3 regions of the Shewanella polaris genome follow, and region 1 is predicted to be linked to each of the others. Evidence: predicted binding sites of a transcription regulator. Region 1 holds the regulator's gene; each other region holds the start of a gene.
The links. The regulator sigma-54, encoded in region 1, starts transcription at its own class of promoters, with help from an activator protein. The targets are predictions, from matches to a motif close to GTTGGCACGNNNNTNGNNT.
Positions count from the first base shown of each region.

Region 2: the regulator sigma-54 is predicted to act here: its motif matches at 855-873, upstream of FH971_RS03460 (DUF4097 family beta strand repeat-containing protein).
Region 3: the regulator sigma-54 is predicted to act here: its motif matches at 1,421-1,439, upstream of FH971_RS19570 (DUF1328 family protein).

Region 1 is NZ_CP041036.1:4,014,397-4,016,604, reverse strand. It holds gene ptsN (PTS IIA-like nitrogen regulatory protein PtsN) at 1-214, opposite strand, end outside; partial or broken gene hpf (ribosome hibernation-promoting factor, HPF/YfiA family) at 217-471, opposite strand; gene FH971_RS17520 (RNA polymerase factor sigma-54) at 468-1,952, opposite strand; gene lptB (LPS export ABC transporter ATP-binding protein) at 2,095-2,208, opposite strand, start outside.
Region 2 is NZ_CP041036.1:810,550-812,757, forward strand. It holds gene FH971_RS03450 (GNAT family N-acetyltransferase) at 1-126, opposite strand, end outside; gene yjjX (inosine/xanthosine triphosphatase) at 119-691, opposite strand; gene FH971_RS03460 (DUF4097 family beta strand repeat-containing protein) at 981-1,841, shown strand; gene FH971_RS03465 (ribonuclease H family protein) at 2,005-2,208, shown strand, end outside.
Region 3 is NZ_CP041036.1:4,473,227-4,475,434, forward strand. It holds gene FH971_RS19560 (diacylglycerol kinase family protein) at 1-632, opposite strand, end outside; gene FH971_RS19565 (hypothetical protein) at 848-1,042, opposite strand; gene FH971_RS19570 (DUF1328 family protein) at 1,122-1,298, opposite strand; gene arsJ (organoarsenical effux MFS transporter ArsJ) at 1,626-2,208, opposite strand, start outside.

The DNA of each region.
Region 1 (2,208 bases):
TAGACGTCAATCGACCATGAGGTATCGCGATGCCATTTCCTATACCTGTGCTACCCACTTTCTCTCTCGCTAAAAGGCTTTCAAAAACCTCTTGCGAAGATAGGGGTGGGTACTGGGCAGCGACTAAGTTGCTGATGAGTTCCAGTACTTTTTTCTTACTGCCCGGGGTGGCACAGGTAGTGCACTCCGGTCGCAGAATGGTACAAAGTTCCATCGTTAGTGTTGTGTATACTTCTGTTGGTGTTTAATTACCTGACGGTTGAGCTTATCGATCAGGGCGTCTATTGCAGTATACATATCAGTACATTCTGACATGGCAAACATCACTATGCCATCTGTGATTTTACTGGCTTTTGATCTTTGTTGTAACTTTTATACATTGAGCGCAACGTTTGCATTATGGCTCTGATCGGAGTGTCGTTCAAGCTTTGAAAATTTATCATGAATATATTCCGTTGCCTTGTAGGTTATAAACTCTTACGTTGGTTAGACGGTGGAATCATCATTGCTTCACGATATTTTGCAATGGTACGACGAGCAACGTTTATGCCCTGTTCAGCCAGAAGTTGGGCCATTTTACTGTCACTCAGCGGTTTTTGCTGGTTTTCTGCAGCAACTAATTTTTTGATAAAAGCACGAATTGCAGTAGATGAACATTCACCGCCATCGTCAGTGCTGACATGGCTAGAGAAGAAGTATTTTAGTTCAAACAGTCCTCGTGGGGTGTGCATGTATTTTTGGGTAGTCACCCGTGAAATGGTTGATTCATGCATTTCTACAGCTTCAGCGATATCATTTAATACCATTGGTTTCATGGCTTCTTCGCCATATTCAAAGAAACCTTGTTGAAATTGTACAATGCAATTGGCCACTTTGAGTAATGTGTCGTTACGGCTTTCAATACTTTTAATAAACCATTTAGCTTCTTGCAAGTGGCCTCGAATAAATTGACTATCCGACGGATTTTTACTGCTTCGCGCCATGGCGGCGTATTGTTGATTAACGCCAATTTTTGGCATGTTGTCAGGATTTAACTCTACAACCCATCGGCCATTTTTCTTTAGTACCGTAACATCGGGTATGACGTATTCGTCATCTACGGCAGTAATTAATAAACCTGGACGAGGATTAAGTGACTGGATTAGGGTGATAGCGTCACGCAACTCGTTTTCTTTTAGCTTTGTTTTACGCATTAACAATCTAAAATCACGCCCGGCAATTAAATCTAAATAGTCTTTAATCAGCAGACGAGCATTATCAATATGGGGGGTTGTGTTGGCATATTGCGCTAATTGGATGAATAAGCACTCGCTTAAATCTCTAGCCGCTACACCAACAGGATCAAAGTGTTGAATGCGCTTTAATACGGCTTCAACTTCATCTAGTTCAACGGTTTCATCGCCCATTGCTTCGAGAATATCTTCGGTACTTTGGGTTAAATAACCTTGTTCATCAATAGCATCAATGATAGCGGTGGCAATTGCTAAATCGGTCTCAGAAAAGGGAGTAAGATTTTTTTGCCATTCTAAATGCTCATACAGACCTTCAGTGGTTTCACCTTGGAATGGCATGTCATCGTCGCGCATGCTCGCACTGCCTGAACCTGACATTGGGGAGGCGGTATACACTTCGTCCCATGTCGTATCCATGGCTAGATCATCCATGGTTTCTTTGGTTATAGACTCTGCAGTGTCAACTGTAGAGGTGTCTTTTTCTTTATTAACGCTGCTGTTGTCACTAAAGTCGGTATCAGCTTGGTCTCGATTTTCTTTTGCGGAGTTTTTTGCTTCTGAAAACTCATCTTCTATTTCAAGCAATGGGTTTGAATCCAATGCTTGTTGGATTTCTTGCTGTAGCTCCAATGACGATAATTGCAGTAAGCGAATAGCCTGCTGCAATTGTGGGGTCATGGTTAAGTGTTGACCCATTTTGAGTTGGAGTGACGCTTTCATTTACCGCTTATCCCTAGATGATTTCCATAAAAATGACAATCTAAAATACTGTATTGATTGTTACATACATCAATGACATTTAACGTTATTTAGTTAACGTTCAACAAAACGAGTTAGATAGTTTAAAAGACCCGTAACTTAACTATAGCTTGAATTGTTCACCTAAGTACACAGCTCGAACTTGTTGATTGCTCAATACTTCATCAGGTGTACCTTCAGCAATTAAATTACCTTGGCTAACAATATAGGCCCGCTC
Region 2 (2,208 bases), 1.4 Mb from region 1:
GCCGTATTCTGCTGACACTTCACGAATAACTGCTGCTAATGCGGCATTGTCTTGGGCTAGTAGCTCGCGGATCACGCTTGGATGCATGTTAGCGTTAGTGGCATTTACTGGATGATTATCAGTCATTAAAAAACTCCATATTGATAAAAGGCGCCATTGCCAGCACTAACGCTTGGGTATAAATACTTTCTCGGGTGGCTAAACCTCGGGTTAACAAACCGATAGCGCCGCCTTTTTGTTTTATATTATGGGTGTTAAACAAACGATCCATCACGTGGCCAAGTTCTTCGCCAGCTTGCAAGGCGTTAAACACTTTCTGTGGCAAAGGTAAATTAGCACTGCGGCCGACTGATAATGTGTCGTTATGGATAATGGCCATATAAGCAAAGGTGGCTGGTCCGTTATCACACTGGTCAACACCGCCTTCCATTGCCACATAAAAATCAGCATGTTGATTTAGGCTTGTTGCATTAGCTTGGCAAAATTGAGCACGGTTGATAGCCCCCAGTTTTGTTTCTGCTTCGGTCATGGGTTGGTCTGCCACTAATGAGGGGGCATGCATGCCACTACAACGTATTTGAACATCTGGGAAGTATTGTTCAATGGCGTGTTGTGCTGCACTTATTTTTACTGGGTTGGTTGAACCCACAATGATAACTAAAGTGTTTGGTATTGCTGGAGACGTCGACATAGGGCTATTTTCTTTGTTGTTTTAGTTAACTGTAATGATCACGGTAATGATAACAGTGGTGAAGTTAACCACATTGTATGGGATTTTAATCCTTTTTGGTTTAATGGCTGAGTTACTTTTATTAGTGATAACTCTAAGCTGTTGTAAAGTATTAATTTGTTTAGTTGGTATGAAAAATGCTACTTGATGGTTAATTACCGCTAACTCATACAAACATCAGTTAACCTTGTTAATAAAAATTGTTTAGTGAGCTAAGCTTATTTTTATCCTCATAAAGGGAATTAATCTAATGTCTATTCGTATCGCAACCATTAGTGTCACGGTCGGGCTTATTTTAGGTGCGACAATATTTGGTGCTTCGCATAGTGAAGCAGAGTCAGTATTTTCATTATCGCAACAGTCTGATCAAGCTCATCCAGATCTTAACTTAGTACAACAGCAATTGAAGCTTGATACGGGTTCATTAACCGAATTAGTCGCCAAAACAGGGGCTGGTAAGTTAACTGTTGTCGGCGTTGAAGGTCTAAAAGAAGTCGAAGTCCATGCCGACATCTATACCCCGTCATTAGATCAAGATGATATAGAAATTAAACTCAGTTTGACCCGCAAAGGTGACAAAGCCTATTTGTTATCAGAAATACACAGCGACCAATTTTTTGGCGAGTCACCTTTTATCGATTTATTGGTTAAAGTGCCGTCAACGTTAGCTCTCAATATTAAAGACGGTTCAGGTTCTATTAAAATTGAGGATGTCAGTGCTGATATTGAGTTAATCGATGGGTCGGGCAGCATTGTAATCAATAATATTGGTAACTTAGTATTAACCGATGGTTCGGGCAGTGTCGTGTTGAATAATACTGGTAAATTGTCACTTATTGATGGTTCTGGCTCTATCAATATTACTGACGTTAATGGCGGCATCATATTACAAGATGGCTCTGGGTCTATTGGTATTAACAATGTTATTGGTGATGTGAGTATTGACGATGGTTCGGGTTCAATCAAGGTTGAACAAGTCTCTGGATTAGTTAAGATAAATGATGGTTCCGGTGGTATTGATGTGGCTAATACCAAAGGTTTGACCATTGTTAATTCGGGTTCTGGTAGTGTTGATTATCAAAATATCGATGGACCACTGAGCCTAGACTGATCCCCAGCAAAGCCAGTCAAATTTAAGTAATTGGCTTAAAATGTTCAAGTTAACTGCAACTGTTACATACAACATGCATTTTTGTTTCAAAGCCGAGTTTAATCATGGCATCATGCAACCACGTTATCAGCGAAGTTAGCATTATTGAAATTAGAGTCGCATCATGGCAAAGAAGTTTTACGTAGTATGGGCCGGTCGAGAAACGGGCATTTTTACCAGTTGGGATGTCACTAAGCGTTCCGTTGACAAGTACCCGCAAGCTAAATACAAATCTTTTGCCACAGAAACGGAAGCTAAAGCCGCATTTGCTAAATCGCCAGCAAGCAGTATAGGCAAAAGTGCGCCCGCAAAAACGGCCAGCGGTTCA
Region 3 (2,208 bases), 460 kb from region 1:
TTAAGCACATCATTAACATCCCGATTTTTCTCACGACACACTAAATAAGCCGCTAACACCAACACCGAACGCCCTCTTCCTAACGCACAATGCACCACTACATTTTTACCGCTACTGACTTGGCTGTGTAACCAATTAATGGCTTGATTTAACTGCGCGACGGTCGGCACGCTGTGATCTAAAATAGGAATATTTAAATAGGCAATATTTTCATCCATCAAGGTCCACTCAAGTGCATCAAATTCAGCAGTAACATCCAAAATTGCGTCAATGTTTTCATGCTTAAGTTGATCAATATCGCTGGGAAACAATCGGCATGCTAAATACAACTGCTTATCTATTTTTTGGATTGCGGGTACTTTGTCGTGTTTTCTCGCCCAAGCGTTATACAGCTGGGAACCCATTAAAAATGGAATAAAACTCCAACTGATATACCAAGGAATACTGCCATCTTGGCTTTTTCGGAAAATGCCTGCGCTATTAAACCAATAAGCTGAACTCACCAGCCCCAAGGATAATGCAATCCAAGCAAAAATAACCTTAAGTAATATATAAGGAAGCGCCACAAAAAAGCACAAAGCCAATAACGCGCCAACAGTATAGTAATATTTAATATGAATACGGGTTAGCATGGTGGTCCTCCTGTTGAAAAAAAGCAGCACATGCGTGCTGCTTAGGTTAATACATATCCTAATAACTATCTGGTTACTCCGCAGCAATCAGTCAAACTTTTCACTTCGAATTGCATTGATTTATATAGGCATTACCCTAACGATATTAATGCATTTTCAATAGAGAACTTAACGACTTTCAACGAATAAAATAGTTAATTTGATTGGTATAATGCTTAACAGTCAGGATCTTCTGCTTTCATACCTTCTTTAACATCTTCACATGCATCTTCAACTGCATTACCAGCATCTTGGATCATTTCATCCACTTTCTCGCCTGCATTTTCAGCTTTGTTATCTGAACATGCTGATAAACCAGCCGTTAAAAACACCATTAAACTTGCCATTGTTAGTAATTTTAATAATTTCATATTCATCTCCAGGATGATGGTTGTAATCGAATAAACTTGTTTAAGTAGCCTCAACTCTGATTAAGAGATGAGGTAAATACTATGCTCGGGGAGCTTTTCCTCGAATTGCATTGGCTACTAACGAAATCACTAGCAACACAATAAAAATAAAGAAAATAATTTTCGCGATGCCTGCTGCTGCACCTGCAATACCGGTAAAACCAAATAGACCCGCTATAACGGCTATAACTAAAAACATTAATGTCCAGCCCAACATAAAAACCTCCTTGGTGTACGGTTTACATTGTGATGTGTATTGAATTTACGCTGAAGATTTATACAAATATCTTATCTCTATCGTAAAAACGAACGATTCACACCACGACTATGTATTAGTTAAAGCCAACATCGTGCCAACTTTAACAAAACGTTATAAGACCATGATTTTTAGATATTTTAAATTTAAGGTAAGAAAATCAGTAATGAGGAAGCCATAGACGAGCAGGCAATTTTTACCGATGATACGGTAAGAGTTTCAGGCTACCACACCACCGTAGCGAAATATCGATAAGTAAACAAAAATGCATCTAGTGGCTGTAATGGTTTACCCTTTATGAGGCAACTTAAGTGAAATTAAAGCTGCCAGTGCTACAAAGCCACTGGATATCCACAAGCAGGCTTCTAATCCATAGGCTTGATACACCCAACCAGACAGTACAGTTCCAATAAGCCGCCCCATGGCATTAGCCATATAGTAAAAGCCCACATCCAGCGACACGCCATCACTGCCGGCATAGCTAACAATTAGGTAGCTATGCAGTGATGAGTTAATCGCAAATACCACACCAAACACTAATAAGCCGATAACGACACTTTCCAGCACATAAAAATCTGCATGTAGCGCCACTGCAATCGCGGCGGGAATGAGCAATAAGTAAGTTGCCCATGCAAATGCAGCTCGGCCGCTCGGTACTTTGCCCTGTCGTTTACCGGTGAAATAAGGTGCAACAGATTGCACCACACCATAACCAATCACCCAGCTAGCCATAAAGCTGCCGACCCACCAATGATCCCAGCCAAAGGTTGTGGCTAAAAATACCGGTAATGCCACCACAAACCATACATCTCTGGCGCCAAACAAAAACATTCGCGCCGCCGACAATAAGTTAATAGCCCGGCTTTTAGAA